4 regions of the Aliihoeflea sp. PC F10.4 genome follow, and region 1 is predicted to be linked to each of the others. Evidence: riboswitches for the same ligand, from Rfam matches in the RefSeq annotation. Region 1 holds a riboswitch; each other region holds the start of a gene.
The links. A riboswitch is a leader RNA that binds a small molecule or an ion and turns the genes downstream of it on or off. The one in region 1 is predicted to bind cobalamin.
Positions count from the first base shown of each region.

Region 2: another riboswitch for cobalamin. It lies ahead of ACX82Z_RS20885 (hypothetical protein); the one in region 1 lies ahead of ACX82Z_RS11535 (aromatic ring-hydroxylating oxygenase subunit alpha).
Region 3: another riboswitch for cobalamin. It lies ahead of ACX82Z_RS12620 (DUF1852 domain-containing protein); the one in region 1 lies ahead of ACX82Z_RS11535 (aromatic ring-hydroxylating oxygenase subunit alpha).
Region 4: another riboswitch for cobalamin. It lies ahead of ACX82Z_RS17210 (ribonucleoside-diphosphate reductase subunit alpha); the one in region 1 lies ahead of ACX82Z_RS11535 (aromatic ring-hydroxylating oxygenase subunit alpha).

Region 1 covers NZ_JBTSWH010000001.1:2,249,849-2,254,057, reverse strand. Annotated here, with positions in the region: gene ACX82Z_RS11545 (pyridoxal phosphate-dependent aminotransferase) at 1-372, shown strand, start outside; gene ACX82Z_RS11540 (FAD-binding oxidoreductase) at 369-1,460, opposite strand; gene ACX82Z_RS11535 (aromatic ring-hydroxylating oxygenase subunit alpha) at 1,471-2,718, opposite strand; cobalamin riboswitch at 2,832-3,040, opposite strand; gene ACX82Z_RS11530 (hypothetical protein) at 3,358-3,597, shown strand; gene ACX82Z_RS11525 (methyltransferase domain-containing protein) at 3,597-4,209, shown strand, end outside.
Region 2 covers NZ_JBTSWH010000001.1:4,148,254-4,152,462, forward strand. Annotated here, with positions in the region: gene ACX82Z_RS20875 (hypothetical protein) at 1-750, shown strand, start outside; gene ACX82Z_RS20880 (homocysteine S-methyltransferase family protein) at 793-1,857, opposite strand; gene ACX82Z_RS20885 (hypothetical protein) at 1,876-2,127, opposite strand; cobalamin riboswitch at 2,236-2,442, opposite strand; gene ppk2 (polyphosphate kinase 2) at 2,566-3,471, shown strand; gene ACX82Z_RS20895 (hypothetical protein) at 3,485-3,835, opposite strand; gene ACX82Z_RS20900 (DUF2312 domain-containing protein) at 3,909-4,169, opposite strand.
Region 3 covers NZ_JBTSWH010000001.1:2,489,594-2,493,802, forward strand. Annotated here, with positions in the region: gene ACX82Z_RS12610 (acyl-CoA thioesterase) at 1-5, opposite strand, end outside; gene ACX82Z_RS12615 (short-chain fatty acyl-CoA regulator family protein) at 135-1,550, shown strand; cobalamin riboswitch at 1,617-1,815, shown strand; gene ACX82Z_RS12620 (DUF1852 domain-containing protein) at 1,979-2,962, shown strand; gene ACX82Z_RS12625 (methionine synthase) at 2,989-4,017, shown strand; gene ACX82Z_RS12630 (2-hydroxyacid dehydrogenase) at 4,169-4,209, opposite strand, start outside.
Region 4 covers NZ_JBTSWH010000001.1:3,417,638-3,421,846, reverse strand. Annotated here, with positions in the region: gene ACX82Z_RS17215 (lipopolysaccharide biosynthesis protein) at 1-1,164, opposite strand, end outside; cobalamin riboswitch at 1,527-1,723, shown strand; gene ACX82Z_RS17210 (ribonucleoside-diphosphate reductase subunit alpha) at 1,828-4,209, shown strand, end outside.

The DNA.
Region 1 (4,209 bases):
GAGAAAGTGCGCAATCATTTCGGCATGACGCGCATGGCGCAGGCTGCCGCGCTCGCCGCCCTCGACGACGAAGCCTGGTTGCGAAAGGTGATAAGCGATGTCGCCGCCTGCCGCGACCGGCTTTACGACATAGCGGCGACGAACGGCCTGGCCGCGATCCCCTCGGCCACCAATTTTGTCGCGATCGATTGTGGTGAAGATGGTGCCTTCGCACTGAAAGTCATGCAGGAACTGATCGCTCGCGACGTGTTCGTGCGCAAGCCGATGGCTCCGGTTCTCGACCGCTGCATCCGCGTTTCGGTCGGCCCGGCCGCCGAGATCGATCTGTTCGAGGCCGAGCTTCCGAAAGCGCTTGCCGCCGCGCGCGGTTAGGCTTCGACCGTCACCGGCCCGAGCGGGCGCGAGCAGCATGCGAGGATATAGCCTTCCTCGATCTCGTGATCGAGGATGCCGCCATTGTGGCTCATCTCGACTTCGCCCGAAAGCTTCATCGTCTTGCATGTTCCGCAAAGACCGAACTCGCAAGCGGCCGGAATACGCACACCCGCCGCGCGCGCGGTTTGCAGGATGGTCTGGTCGGGCAGGCACATCGCCTCGACGTCGGACGAGGCAAAACGCACCGGCTGTGCGTCGGCCGGCGGTTCGGCGTTGACGATTTCCTCGAACGGCGCCTGAACGCGCTCGATCGTCGGCGCGCCGAAGCTTTCCTGATGATAATGCGCCATGTCGAAGCCTTCGGCTTCAAGGATCTGGCGCACTGCGCGCATGAATGGGTCCGGCCCGCAACAGAATATCTCCCGCTCGGCGAAGTCCGGCGCAAGGAGTTTCAGCCGCGTGCCGTCGATGCGCCCGACATGGCCGAAGCCGCCCTCGCGCCGCGCGCGTTCTTCCAGAAGAAAGTCGAGCGACAGGCCGTGCATGTAGTTGCCGACGAGTTCCAGTTCGCGGCGGAAGATCAAATCTTCGTAGCGACGCGAGCAGTTAATAAAGGCGACATCCGTTTGCGGCGCGAAATCGTTGAGCCACAAAAGCATCGACATCATCGGCGTGATGCCGGAACCGGCCGACAGGAAAAGATATTTGGCGGCAGGATGGTTATGCAGCGAAAAATCGCCCGACGGCCCGAAGGCCCTTACATGGTCGCCGGGCTTCAGATTGTCGAACATCCAGCGCGTGCCGATCGAATCGGCCTGCGCCTTTACCGTCACGGCGATGGAGAATGGGCGCGACGGGCTCGACGAGAGCGTATAGGTGCGCATCAGTGGTTCCGGCTCCGCCGGCAGTTCCAGCGTGATGAACTGGCCGGGCTGGTAGCGGAACCATGTCTGGCTATCCGAACGGAATGCGAAGCTCTTCACGTCCGGCGCTTCGTCCACGACGCGCAGGCATTCGAGCACCTGAAGGCGGTCGTCCCACGGCGCCATCTCGTCCAGATATTTGTAAAGGGACGTCGCGTTCATTTCGTTCTCCTCAGGCCACCGAGCGCAGCGCCGGCTTGGCGTCACCCGTCAGGCGGTCTTCGGCGAAATTGCTGTACCATTCGACGAACTGCATGACGCCGCCCTCGTGTTCCTCGGAATAGGGGCCGGGTCGATATGCGGGCGAGGTGATGCCGAACGCGTTTTCCTCGACGATCCGCCGATCCTGGTCGTTCGTCTCCGTCCACACATGGGTGAGTTCGGCAAGGTCGTAATCCACGCCCTCGACGGCATCCTTGTGAACGAGCCATTTGGTCGTCACCGCCGTTTCCGTGGCGCTGATGGGCAAGACGCGGAAGGTGACTGCATGGTCACCGAGAACATGGTTCCAGGTCGTCGGGTAGTGATAGAGAAGAAGCGCGCCGATGCGGTCCGTCGAAACGGAATCGGACAGGTTCTTCTTCACCGCGCGCTTGCCGCTCATCGTATAGCTGACCGCGTCTCGTACGAGCGGTACGCGCGTGACGCGATATTGTCCGTCTTCTGAAATCTCGAACGTGCTCGGCAATCCGGCCGCCTCGCACCGGTCCCAGTGTTCAACGATCTCAGGGTCGCTTTTCGACCCTTGAACGCCAACAGCGGTCGGCGCTTCGGGAAAGGTCTTGCATAGCTCGGGATGGTTGCCCGCGCAGTGATAGCACTCGCGATTGTTTTCCCAGACGAGCTTCCAGTTGCCCTTCTCGATGATGGTCGATTCGAACGCGACCTTCGTTTCGGTCAGACGATGCGGGGCGAGATAGGGCTCGAGCTTTGCCCGAACCGGCGCGAAGTCCGCCGGTTCGTCGGCAAGGCAGATGAAGAGGTAGCCGGCGACGCCCTCGCAGGCGATCGGCTTCAGGCCGAATTGCGAAGCGTCGAATTCCGCCCCCATCTGCCGCGCGAATACGAGACGGCCGTCAAGGTCGTACGTCCACTGATGGTAGGGGCAGACAAGCTTTGCGGCCGTTCCCTTGGCAGCAGTGCACACGCGCGAGCCGCGATGGCGGCACGTGTTGTGGAACGCGCGGATCGAACCTTTTGCGTCACGCACGACGACGACCGGATATTCACCGACCTGAACCGTCATGTAGCTGCCTGGCTTGGGCAGTTCGCAATCATGGCCGATGAACAGCCAGTCCCGATACCAGATCAGCTCCATGTCGAGCTTGAAGAAATCGGGGTCCGTATAGAAGGCGCGGTCGAGGCTATAGCCCGGCTGCCTTGCCTTTAGTCTTTCGAGCATTTCCTTGCGCGTATCCATGTCCTGTCCTGCCTTCAATGCGAAGACTGAACTGGTGGAGATGGCAAAGGAGAACGCGTGGGCGTTTCGCTGCCCACATGCATTCGCCTCTCGATCGCCCACCGCGATCAGTCGGTTTCAAACCTCTTCAGGCTGGTTTCCGGACTCTGGAGCGACCCTTCTGCAAGGCCCGCCGCAACACCTTCCCGGGCTGTTCGCCCAGTGGCTCCCGCTGCGACTTCATCTCCACCACCGTTGCGGGGGCAGCGCCGGCATCCGACCGGCTTCCCAATTCTCCTCGCCCGAAGTGATCGGACGCGGCACCTGAATGGCACGACTTAATCATCCGGCGCGTGATTCCAGTCGCATGATTGCGACATCGGATAAGCGTCCGGCGACGCAGTTCATATCAAAATGTCTCTCCGGGCGATTTGGGATGGCGGTGGCTTACGTAAAGACCGAGAGCGGGGACAGAAGCAATACGGCCCAATGCCGTCCCGATTGCCAATATTTGACCGGCAGCGGCGAGCGCTTCGCATCTGTCATTTGTGGACCATGCCCACCATGACTTGCCAGCCGGCAATCCAAATGCCATTAACATCCGGCTAAATATATGTTGGCAAATTTTATGACGCCCTAAAGAACGTCTGGATACTTGAAATGATGAAAGCACGCCTGCCTATCTACGCGCTCTTTGCGTTCATGTTAACGACTCGGGATTCTTTCGCCTATATCGATCCCGGAACGGGCAGTGTCGTCACGACTGCGATCATAGGATTCTTTGCGGCCGCGGCCTATACGCTGCGCAGATATTATTATCGGATCACGGATTTCTTCTCCGGGAAAAATGCGGACAAGGAAAAGGCGAAAAGCGCTGAAAAATCCTCAGGGTCGAGATAATGATGGGGAGCGTCGCAAAGGCACGTCCCCCGCTAGAAACCGATTTTGTTGCAGATTCCGGGTCTTTCCGAGACCGTAATAACCGCGTCTACGATAATGGAACGGCAATCGTCCGCGGAATAAGCGAGGACGCCGCCGCGAATTGGGAGTTGCTGTGTCAAGAGCCGTTTTATCAGGCTCTCGTCGACGCCGGAAAAATCATACAAACGGAGCATGCCGAGTCCGCGCTGGTGCGTCCGGGCCAATGGCCAAGGCATCTCAAGCACGCACGTATTCCATTCATCTCATATCCGTATGAATGGTCGTTCGGAATGCTGAAAGATGCTGCACTCCTTACGCTCGACATTCTTGAGAGCGCGCACGAAAGCGGATGGACGCTCAAGGACGCAACCGCCTACAACATTCAGTTTATCGCCGCGAAACCGGTCTTCATCGATATTCCGTCGTTCGTTCCTCATGCTGAAGGCGACCCGTGGGTCGGATACCGCCAGTTCTGCATGCAGTTTCTTTATCCGTTGATGTTTCAAGCTTACAAGGGCATCGATTTCCAGCCCTTCCTAAGGGGTAATATCGAAGGCATCGACCCGCTTGTCGCCAACAAGGTTATCGGCA
Region 2 (4,209 bases), 1.9 Mb from region 1:
CGCGTTCTCCAGCCGGGTTCCGCCCATCATGGGCTCGCCGCGCCGATGGGCGATTATCTCGTCGTCTCCGTGCCGCATGAAAATCCCGACGAGCCACGGGTCGGGCTGAAGGTGATCGACCGGGAGGGGAACGATGTTGGCGACGTCGTCGCCTGCCCCGGCGTTCACGGGCAGGCGCAGTCGGCGCGCATCTTCGCCTTCGGCTGCCGCGACGGGATCGTCATCGCGTCACCGGGCTCCGGCGGCGAAGCGCCGGCGCTGAAGCATATACCGACTGCCGATCTCGGCGAGGGCAACGTCTCGACTCTGAAGGGCGGAACGGCGATGAGCTACTTCCTCGGAAATTACGGCCCGTCGGCAATTGTCGTCATCGAGCCGGGCGATGAAACGCAATTCACAAAAATCGACCTGCCGATGCGCCGGGTCGATTTCGCGCTCGATCCCGCACAGCCTCGCAATGCCTATGTGCTCACCGAAGACGGCAGGCTGCATCTCGTCGATGTCGTCTCGGGCAAGATCGAGCAAAGCGTGGCGGTGACGGATGCCTATTCGATGGATGGCCACTGGCGCGATCCGCGCCCGCGTCTGGCTGTTGCGGGCGAGTCGATTGCGATCACCGATCCGCGCGAGGGCATCGTCCGGTTGATCTCGACGCAAACACTGGAGGAAACCGGCACGATCGAAATCGAAGGCGTGCCCTACACGATCGTTGCCGTGGGCGGGTCCGGCGCGACACATGACCACGAATGAGTAAGCGGGCGGCCCGCCTTCACCGGCGGGCCGCCATCTGACCTAGATTACTTTCTGTCTGCCGCGATAGGCATCGGGGATCGCCGCGTCGGTTCCGAAGAAGGCGTGCTTGGACATGTCGGGAGAATAGCGGCTCGCCGGAACGGTTCGGCCGAGCGCCTCTGCGACTGCCCGGATGTGGTGCGGGGCGGCCCCGCAGCAAAGCCCGATATAGTGCACGCCCGCATCATAGGCTTCGCGGGCGAATTCGGCGCATTCGTAACGGTTGCAGGTAAACGGATCGAGCGCCGTCGGGAACGGGCGATCGGCGGGAATGCATGAGCAGGCCCGGTCGGTCAGCGACTGGAAGGTCGGCTCGGCATCCGTCGTGCGATAGGGCACGGGCAGCGCCGCGACGTGGCACGAGACGGCCTCGCGCACTTTGCGGACGACGGGCATCAGCGTCTTCGGGCCGCGTTGGCAGTTGAGGCCGACGACATCGGCGCCGGCCGCTTCGAGCCGCTTGCACGCCTCCACGATGGACGCGCCGTCGAACATCTTTTCCTCGCGGTGGACCGAAAGCGTCACGACAGTGGGCAGGCCGGTCTTCTTCATCACGTCGAGCGCGATCTCGGCTTCGCCCAGCCAGTCGATGGTCTCGGCGATGAGAAAATCGGCCCCTTCCTCGACCGCCCAGCCGATCTGCTCTTCGAACATGGCACGCACCGCGTTGTGCGTCGAAGCGTCTGCGGCCTCATAGGCGTTGGTGTTGCAGATATTGCCGGCCATCAGGCAGCCGTTGCGGTCGGCGACATCCTTGGCAATACGAAGCGCCTGACGATTGATCGTCTCAAGACTGTCCTCGCGACCGATCACCTTCAGCTTCTGGCGATGAGCGTAATAGGTGAAGGCTTCGACGACGTCGCTGCCGGCATGAACGAAGTCCTCGTGCAGGCGCGTGACCGCCTCGGGGTGCTCCAGCACTACTTCGGGAACGAAAGGCCCAGCTTGGAGATAGCCGCGCCGTTCGAGTTCAAACAGATAGCCTTCCGCGCAGATGACAGGACCGGCAGCAAGCCGTTCGAGCAATCCCTGCTTGTGCGGGGCGGGTTCGGTTCTTGTAGCCATGAGTAAATCTCCGATCGATCAGTTGAGGATGGGACGGGGCGGCTCGCCGGCCGCCGCAGCGAAAAGCTCGCGAAGGCGCGTAGCGTCCGGATGGTTCGTTGCGCGGGTGTCGATCATGTCGATCTGCCTTTGAGCGGCAGCGTCGACAGGCGTGCCCGCCGGCAGCGACAGGAGCCATTGCAGGAAGACGGTTTCGGGCGTGACGTGTCCCGCTCCCTGTGATCGGCGTGGATGAATTCTGGTATCGATGCGCGGGAAGTCGTCGTCCATGCCGTTGCCTCATTCGAGGACCAAACCGGCGGAAGACGGAAGGGTGACGACCGGCAGGCGAGAGGCCGCACGGTCGCGTGTCTCTTCCGATCGCCCACCGCGATCAGTCGGTTTCATTTGATCAAGGCTGGTTTCCGGGCTTCGAAGCCGTCTCATCGAGAGACCTTTCCGACGCCTTCCCGGGTCTTCGACCCAGTGGCTTTCGTCGGAAAACGAGTTTCGTTACCGTTGCGGGGGCAGCGCCGGCATCAAACCGGCTTCCCAATTATCCCTTCGACCTTGCGGGCCAAGGGCACCTCGAACGCCGACAAATGAGCATGGATGGCGGGCGGAGGAAAGCGATAAAATCGGGCGCGGTCATTGCGCCCGAGAGGCGGGCGGCTTTTCTTTTCGGTGCGATGGACTAGCATTCGTCGATGCAACCGGAGAACCTGCCGCATGCCCGCAAAGAAGACCAGTTACGGCCGCGAGAAGGTCAAACCGATCGAGATCGACTTCGACGGGCGCAAGCGCTCGTTCGATATCGAAAATCCGAAGCTGCCCGACTGGATCGCGTCTGACGCGCTCGGCTCGGGCGACTACCCCTATTCCGAAAAGATGGTTCGGAAGGCTTACAAAGCCGAACTGGAAGCGCTTCAGGAAGAACTCGTGAAGCTGCAATACTGGATGCAGACCAAAGGCGAGCGGGTGATCGCGCTGTTCGAAGGGCGCGACGCGGCCGGCAAGGGCGGCACGATCTTTGTCTTGCGCCAGTACATGAACCCGCGCTCGTCCCGTAACGTGGCTTTGCCGAAGCCGACCGAGACGGAGTGCGGGCAATGGTACTTCCAGCGCTATGTCGAGCATTTCCCCACCAGCGGCGAGTTCGTTAGCTTCGACCGCTCCTGGTACAATCGCGGCGTGGTCGAGCCCGTGATGGGGTTCTGTACGCCGAAGCAGCATGAGACCTTTCTCGGCGACGCGCCCGATTTCGAGCGGATGATCGTCGATGAGGGGATTCATCTTTTCAAGTTCTGGCTGAATATCGGCCGCGAGATGCAGCTCAAGCGCTTCCATGACCGCGTGCATGATCCGCTCAAGACGTGGAAATTTTCGCCGATCGACGTTCAGGGCATGAGCAAATGGGACGAATACACCAAAGCGCGCAGCCAGATGATCGAGCGGACGCATACGGCACATGCGCCTTGGACGATCGTGCGCGCGAACGACAAGAGACGCGCGCGGATTTCGGTGATGCGCCATATTCTCGGGCGTTTCGACTATGACGGCAGGGACGAAAACGTGGTTGCCGAACCCGACCCGCTGATCCTCGGTCAGGGACAGGATTTCCTGACGGATCGGTGACGCTTTCGCGTCGTCAGCCGTCCGTGCAGGCGAACGGAAGAAAGGTGCTGGCCGTGCCGGCATTCATCGCGGCGATCGTCAATATGTTGGCGATGTCGAGATCGGCCTGCGTGCGTGGACACACGGCCACGCGCTCGACGCATCCTTGCGCGATGAAGGCTTCGTTCTCGTCGATAAAGGACTGGCTGAGGTTATCTGCGTCGCTGGCCGACGCGTCCTCGAACGCCTCGGTATAAACCTCACATTTGGTGATCTGCCATTCGGAAAGGGCAGGCTCCTGGGCAAGCGCGGGAGCCGCAAGGAACAAGCTCGCGGCGAGTGCGGTCAGCACGCGCATGCCTATCGAGGGTGATCCGGGGGACATGATCGATTTTCCGAAGCCTGCGGCACCGAACGCGTAAGGCAGTTCGGCCCGCCTGCTTTCAGGGAGTGGTGGCTCAGGCCATGCCGAGCGCGTTCATGTAGAGATCGAGGATCGCTTCGGCTTCCTGGCGCTCCGACGCATCCTGCTTGCGGATGCGGATCAACTGGCGGATCGCGCCGGTATCGAAGCCTGTGCCTTTGGCTTCGGCGTAGACTTCCTTGATGTCGTCCGCGAGCGCCTTCTTTTCTTCTTCGAGGCGCTCGATGCGTTCGATAAAGGAGCGCAACTGTCCTGCTGCGACTTCGTGCGTGCTGTCCGAAACTTCGTCTGCCATCGTCAAATTCCGTTCAATCGTATGATGCCTTATGGGATGG
Region 3 (4,209 bases), 240 kb from region 1:
TCCAAATGCTGTGTCCGGTTGGCTTTTCAAATCCGCATTGTCCACATATGGTGAAATCGATAAACTACTGAAAATGCGTAGCTTTGCGAATTTGTCTTGTGAATTTGCAAAGTTTGCGAAGAACGGAGGGCGCGATGAAGAAGGCGTTCATGGGTGTACGCCTGAAAAGGCTGCGCGAAGAAAAGCGGATGACACAGCAGTCGCTCGCCGACACCTTGGGTATCTCGCTGAGCTACCTGAACCAGATCGAAAACAACCAGCGTCCGCTCACCGTGCCGGTCCTCCTGAAGCTCAATGCGTCCTTCGGCACCGACGTTCAGTTGTTCTCCGACAGCGACGAAGTGCGCATCGTCGGGGAATTGCGGGACGTTCTTTCGGACCCGGCGTTCGGCGAGGCGGTCTCCGTGGCGGAGATACGGGAACTGGCGACCAGTATGCCTGCGCTGGCGCGTGCCTTCATCAATCAGGGCCGCCGTCTCAAGCAGTCGAACGAACAGGTGCTGGCCTATTCGGCGCGGCTCGGCGGGGATGGGCACGACCGCGCAATGCCTCTGCCGTCAATGCCGTTCGAGGAAGTTCGCGATTTCTTCTACGCCCGACACAATCACATCGATGAACTCGACAGGGCGGCTGAAACGGCGGCGGGGGAAATGGGAATGCCGGTAGGCGATATGGCCGGTGCCATCGCCGAGCGCCTGCGAGAGCGTCACGGCGTTCTCATTGTCGATCTCGAAGAAAGCAGTTCGGCCCAGCGCAAATTCGACAAGGAGATGCGCGCGCTGCGTCTTTCAAAAAGGCTCACATCGGGACAGCAGGCCTTTCAAATGGCGACGCAACTTGCGTTTCTCGAGCAGATGGACGTCATCGGCAGCATCGTTGCGAAAGCCGGCTTCTCGAATGACGAAGCCCGCTCGCTTGGCAGGATCGGTCTGGCCAACTATTTCGCCGGAGCGCTCATATTGCCCTATGTGCCATTCCTGCGGATGGCGGAACAACTGCGCTATGATATCGAACTCCTGTCGCAGGAGTTCGGCGTCGGCTTCGAGACGGTCTGCCACAGACTGAGTACGCTCCAGCGACCTGAAGCACGAGGCGTCCCGTTCTTCTTCGTGCGGGTGGACCGCGCCGGAAACATGTCGAAGCGGCAGTCTGCAACCGACTTCCATTTTTCTCGTATCGGCGGCACGTGCCCGCTGTGGAACGTCTACGATGCCTTCTCGAATCCCGGGAGACTCTTGACGCAGGTTGCCGAGATGCCGGACGGCCGCGCCTATCTGTGGCTTGCCCGCATGGTCGAAAGCTCCCGCGGCGGACACGGCGCGCCCCGAAAGACATTCGCCATCGGACTCGGCTGCGACATCGTCCATGCCGATAGGCTGGTGTATTCAAAAGGCATTGCGTTGGCCGATCCCTCGATCCGCACGTTGATCGGTGCCGGTTGCAAGGTTTGCGAACGTGTCGGATGCACGCAACGGGCGTTTCCACCTTTGACGAAAACGATCGTCATCGACGACCGCACGAGTTCGTTCGCGCCCTATTCAACGGCGTGATATCTCTTAACGATGTTAACATATAAACATTTCTTTATGCGATATTGACATTCAAGCAAATCCGCCCGAAAGTGTGATCGTCATGGTTCCCCGCGCGTCTCTCGCGATGTCCGGGGCTAAGAGGGAAGTCGGTGTAAGACCGGCGCTGCCCCCGCAACTGTAAGCGGCGAGCTGATGTCCAAAATGTCACTGGGGTAAACCCTGGGAAGACGGGCAGAGGCGACGACCCGCGAGCCAGGAAACCTGCCTTGGCAAAGTAACGTCCACGGGCGGGGTGCCCGGTGTGCCGTAGCGGAGGCCGCATGGCGGCTCGTCTTGCTATGTGTCCGCTGACCCATGCCCCCAACTCATTGGGGTAAGCCATGTCTGAAACCGCAGCTCGTATCGCCACGCTGGCCGTGCAGCCTGTCGATCGCTATCCGTCCGCGATGAGCAACGACTTTACGTTTCGCCTGAAGAGCATTCGCTTCGATGAGGATTACCGTCCCTCGGACAATACCCGCGCTACAACCAATTTTGCAAATCTGGCCAGAGGGAAGAACCGGCAGGAGAATTTGCGCAATGCCTTGCGGATGATCGACAATCGATGCAACGCGCTGGCGCATTGGGATAACCCGGAGGGCGGTCGCTATACGGTCGAACTCGATATCATATCCGTAGAAGTGAACGTCGACCCGGGCGGCACCGACGATGCCTTTCCAGTAATTGAAATGTTGAAGACGACGATAGTCGACCGGAAGACCGGCCGGCGCATAGACGGCATCGTCGGCAATAATTTTTCCTCTTATGTGCGGGATTACGATTTCAGCGTGTTGCTGCCCGAGCACAACAGGAACCGACCTGAATTCAGCGCGCCGGACAATTTCGGCGACCTGCATGGCAAATTGTTCAAGTGCTTCGTCAATTCCGCCGCCTACAAAGAAAATTTCAAAAAGCCGCCTGTCATTTGCCTGAGCGCTTCAAGCAGCAAGACATATTGCCGGACGAACAACAGCCATCCTGTATTGGGCGTCGAATACCTGCAGGATGCGTCATCCTCGACCGATCTGTATTTCCAGAAAATGGGATTGCAGATTCGCTATTTCATGCCGCCGGACAGCGCTGCACCTTTTGCGTTTTATCATCTTGGCGATCTGCCTGGCGACTACACCAATCTGGAACTGATCGGCACGATCAGCACGATGGAGACGTTCCAGAAGATTTACCGGCCTGAGATCTACAACGCCAACTCCGTCGCAGGCGCTCACTATCGGCCCAGCCTGAAGCATCAGGATTATTCGCTGACCCGGATTGTCTATGACCGCGAAGAACGCGGCCGGCTGGCTGTCGAGCAGGGTAAGTTCACCGAGGAGCGCTTCATCAAACCATACAAGGCCATTCTCGAGCAGTGGTCCGCGAACTACGCCCTTTGATCAATCGAAACACAAGGTCATTCGTCTTGAAAACACTTTTGCCCACGTCAACCGCCGGCAGCTTGCCGAAGCCCTCCTGGCTTGCGGAGCCTGAGAAACTTTGGTCGCCCTGGAAACTGCAGGATGAGGAATTGATCGCAGGCAAGCAGGATGCCCTGCGCCTTTCCCTCGACGATCAGCGACAGGCGGGCATCGATATCGTCAGCGACGGCGAGCAGACGCGCCAGCATTTCGTCACAACGTTTATCGAGCAGCTCAGCGGCGTCGACTTCGAGAAACGCGAGACGGTCAGAATTCGTGACCGCTACGATGCGAGCGTGCCGACGGTCGTCAGCGCTGTTTCCCGCCCCAAGCCGGTCTTCGTCGACGACGCAAGGTTCTTACGTCAGCAGACCACGCAGCCGATCAAATGGGCCCTGCCGGGTCCGATGACCATGATCGATACGCTCTATGACGCCCACTATAAGAGCCGCGAGAAACTGGCCTGGGAGTTCGCCAAAATCCTCAATGAGGAAGCCAAGGAATTGGAAACCGCAGGCGTCGACATCATCCAGTTCGACGAACCGGCATTCAACGTCTTCTTCGACGAGGTGAACAATTGGGGGATTGCCACTCTGGAAAGGGCAATCGAGGGACTGGAATGCGAAACCGCCGTCCACATTTGCTATGGCTACGGCATCAAGGCCAATACGGATTGGAAAAACACGCTGGGATCGGAGTGGAGGCAGTACGAGGAATCGTTCCCGAAACTGCAGAAATCCAACATCGACCTGATCTCGCTGGAATGTCACAATTCACATGTTCCGATCGATCTGATCGAGCTCATCCGGGGAAAGAAAGTAATGGTGGGTGCCATCGATGTCGCATCGAATACCGTCGAGACGCCGGAGGAGGTCGCCGAAACCCTGCGAAAAGCACTAAAGTTCGTAGATGCCGACAAGCTCTATCCCTGCACGAATTGCGGTATGGCCCCGCTGTCTCGTCAGGTGGCGACCGGTAAGCTGAAGGCGTTGGGCGCAGGCGCTGAGATCGTCCGAAAGGAACTTTCCGCCTGAGCATTTGCGAAAGAGAGCGGGGACATGTGCGCGCCAATGCCAAGCATGTCCGCGACGGACGAGGTTAAAAAATGCATCCGGCCAAAATAGCGCTATTCAGTTGTCCGCCGGCCAAAAGCGCTTCAACGTTTTTACGAACGCTGAAGCCTTGTTACACTTCAGTTCGAAGCCTCCCGAACTCAAAAAAGTCTC
Region 4 (4,209 bases), 1.2 Mb from region 1:
GATGAAGAATCCGAGCGCGCACAGGCGCTCGCCGCCCGTCATGGTGAGAATGTCCTCGCCGGGGCCAAGCGCACAGGCCATCACGATCCCGAGGCACAGGACGGGAACGACGGACGTGGCCGCGTCGTATCCGTCACCGAAAAGAGCGAGCAGCGGGCCGGCGAAGACCCACAGGAACAGCGCGCCGGCAATGGCGAGCGTGGTCGAGAGCGTGGTAGCGGCCCCGACTAGACGCTGGAGCTCGTGACGCTCCCCTTGCGCCGCAAGAGCCGCGTATTTCTGCGCGGTCGCCGCCGATATCCCATAGGGAACGTAGGAAAGTATCTGCGCCAGTCGCGTCGCGGCGAAATAGAAGGCGACGATCTCGGGCGGCATGAACAGGCCGAGGATCAGAATGTCGGCATTGTGGAACAGAATTTCGCTGGCTTCCAGCAAGGCCACCGGCATCGCCACCTTGAACCAGCAGCCGATCCTGTAGGTCGCCCTCGCACCGGCGAGCAACTTCTTCAGTTCGCCGCGCAGGAGCAGATATTGCACGGCGACCGAGGCCGCCAGCCCGCCGACGGTGAAGCTCATGATGGTGACCGCGTCGGCCGAACCGCCCGTGGCGAAAACGAAACCGACGCCTGCCAGAATGGCCAGATGCCGCAGGAGCATCGCAGGCCCGATGCCCAGAAGCGGCTTGTCGAGTCCGCGCGCGATCGCCTCGAGAAACTCCTGAAGCACCAGAAGCGGGATAACGAGAAAGGCGAGCGTCGCCAGCGTGACCATTTGCGGCGAAAGCCCAGTCGGGCCGAAATGGATGATTGCCAGCGCAACGAGCGTCACAATCAGCGAAACGCCGAGCGCCAGCGCGAGAGCGAAATGGAGAAGGCCAAGCGCCGCGCCGGCGTCGCCCTTTGCCCGGTATTCGGAAACGAACCGACAGACGAGCTGGTTGGTGCCGACCGTCGCGCCATGCCCGAGAAGAAAAAGCCAGACCAGAACCAAAGCATAGGACCCGAACGCTTCGGCTCCGACGAGCCGCGCGGCGGCGATCTGGGCGACGAAAGCAAGGGCAGCAGCGCCGACGCGAAGGCCCATGACGGATATGCCGGTACGGGAAAACCCGCCCGGATGCGACGCCATTCTCGCCCTGACTATCTCGATCAGGCCCTTGCCCATTTCCCTCGCCCTTGCTCCGGCGCGTTACTTTACAATCGAACGCGCCAAGCGCATGTCGTCAAAATCAATTACGCTTAACAGAAACTTAGCGGACGAACGCAACTTTGGCTGTCAGCGAATTGCAGCAACATTCGCTGAAATCCCCATTTTGCATTTTGGCATAAAAATAATGATCAAGTGTTAAGCTTGAGAATGTCGCTGTCAATACTGACCGGGAATCGCTCCTTCGGACATTCATACTCCATGCTTCCAGCTCATCGATCTTGGCGAGGCCGCAGCGTGTGTCCCACCACGCCGATGCACTCGTCATCATTGCGATGTGAATATCCAAACTAGATATTGACGAGTGTGGGGGTCGCTACGCAATATGCAGTTGTCAGGGTCTTCCAAAGTCGATTCGGTGATGGAGGCTAAGAGGGAAGTCGGTGAAATGCCGGCGCTGCCCCCGCAACTGTAAGCAGAGAGCGTTTCGTCGAGTATGCCACTGGTGTTTACCGGGAAGGCCGACGAAAAGCCGCGACCTGCGAGCCAGGAGACCTGCCTTGACGATGTGAACGAACCCGGGCGGGGTGCTCCGGCGGTGCGCATGGCTCATGGTCGTCATTCGGCCAGTGAATTTGCGCGTTGCTTCTTCATCCCCGTCCACAGCGCCACGGGGACAAGATGCCGGCGACCAGTGCACTTCAATCAAACGGAAACCATCCGATCGAACTTCCGGTCGAAGCGGCCACGAAGGCGCCGGCCGAGCCCGGCTATCGCCTGATCCGACGCAATGGCGGCGTCACGCCGTTCGATGCGTCCAAGATCACAATCGCTTTGACCAAGGCGTTTCTCGCTGTCGAGGGCTCGACGGCAGCAGGCTCGCGCCGCGTCCACGACATCGTCGAGGAACTGACGGACGGAGTCGTTTCCGCGCTGACGCGGCGTGTCGGGGAGGGGCGCACCTTCCATATCGAAGATGTGCAGGACCAGGTCGAACTCGCCCTGATGCGCGAGGGACATCACAAGGTCGCTCGCGCCTATGTGCTCTACCGCGCCGAGCGTGCACGCGAACGCGAAGCCGAAGCACCTGCCGCCGTGCAGTCGGCGGCATCCTCGCTGAACGTGAAGGGAGAGGACGGCGCGCTGCTGCCGCTCGACGAGGCGCGCCTTGCCCGCATCGTGGAAGAGGCATGTGACGGGCTTGATGCGGTGTCGTCCGTGCCGATCCTCGCCGAGACGAAGCGCAATCTTTATGACGGCATCACCCTCGACGAATTGTCGCTCGCCCCGATCCTTGCCGCGCGCACACTGGTCGAGCAGGAGCCGAACTACGCGTTCGTCTCGGCGCGCCTTCTCATGGACAAGCTGCGCCGCGAAGCGCTGACCTTCGTGTCGGGCCGAAGCGAACAGGCGACACAGGCCGACATGGGTGCGCGCTACGCTTCCTATTTCCCTGACTTCATCAGTACCGGCATCAAGGCCGACCTGATCGACCCGGAACTTGGCCGGTTCGATCTCGCCCGACTGGGTGCTGCACTGAAGCCGGAGCGCGACCAGAACTTCCAGTATCTCGGACTTCAGACGCTCTACGACCGTTATTTCCTGCACACAAAGGGCAAGCGTTTCGAACTGCCACAGGCGTTCTTCATGCGCGTTGCGATGGGGCTCGCGATCCGCGAAATCGACCGCGAGGCGCGGGCCATCGAGTTCTACGATCTTCTGTCGTCCTTCGATTTCATGGCTTCGACGCCGACGCTGTTCAATTCCGGCACGACGCGGCCGCAGCTTTCCTCTTGCTTCCTGACCACCATCGGCGACGACCTCGACGCCATCTTCAAGGGCGTGAAGGACAACGCCTTGCTGGCTAAATATTCCGGCGGGCTTGGAAACGACTGGACGCCCGTTCGCGGCCTCGGTGCGCATATCAAGGGCACCAATGGCGAAAGCCAGGGCGTGGTGCCGTTCCTTAAAGTCGCCAACGACACGGCCATTGCGGTCAATCAGGGCGGCAAGCGCAAGGGTGCGGTCTGCGCCTATCTGGAGACGTGGCACGTCGACATCGAGGAATTCCTCGACCTTCGCAAGAACACGGGCGACGACCGCCGCCGCACGCATGACATGAACACGGCGAACTGGGTGCCGGACCTGTTCATGGAGCGTGTCGAGGCGAACGGCGAATGGACGCTGTTTTCACCGGATGAGACGCCGGACCTGCATGACCTTTACGGCAAGCCGTTCAAGGCCGCCTATGAGGCTTATGAGGCCAAGGCCGCGGCGGGCGAATTGCGCGTTCATCGCAAGGTGCGTGCGCTCGATCTGTGGCGGCGCATGCTGACCATGGTTTTCGAGACCGGGCATCCGTGGGTGACGTTCAAGGACCCGTGCAACATCCGCTCGCCGCAGGGGCATATCGGCGTCGTGCACTCGTCGAACCTTTGCACCGAGATCACGCTGAATACGTCGAAGGACGAAGTGGCCGTGTGCAATCTCGGCTCGATCAATCTCTTGAACCACGTCACGACAAAAGGTCTCGACCTCGACCGGTTGGCAAAGACTGTCGGCACGGCGATGCGCATGCTGGACAATGTTGTCGACATCAATTTCTACACCATCCCAGAGGCGCGCAACTCGAACTTGAAGCATCGTCCGGTGGGGCTTGGCCTGATGGGTTTTCAGGACGCGTTGCAGAAGCTGAAGATTGCCTATGCGTCGAAAGACGCCGTCGAGTTCGCCGACCGTTCGATGGAAGCGATCAGCTATCACGCCATCTCCGCTTCGGTCGATCTTGCCGCCGAGCGTGGCCGCTATCCAAGCTTCAACGGTTCGCTGTGGTCGCAGGGCATCCTGCCGATCGACTCGATCAAGCTGCTCGAGGACGCGCGCCCCGGCGTGGATATGGATGGAGAAGCGACCCTCGACTGGGCCGCTTTGCGCCAGCGCGTGACGACCACCGGCATGCGCAATTCCAACACGATGGCGATCGCGCCAACCGCGACGATTTCCAACATTTGCGGCGTCTCGCAATCGATCGAGCCGGGCTACCAGAACCTTTTCGTCAAATCG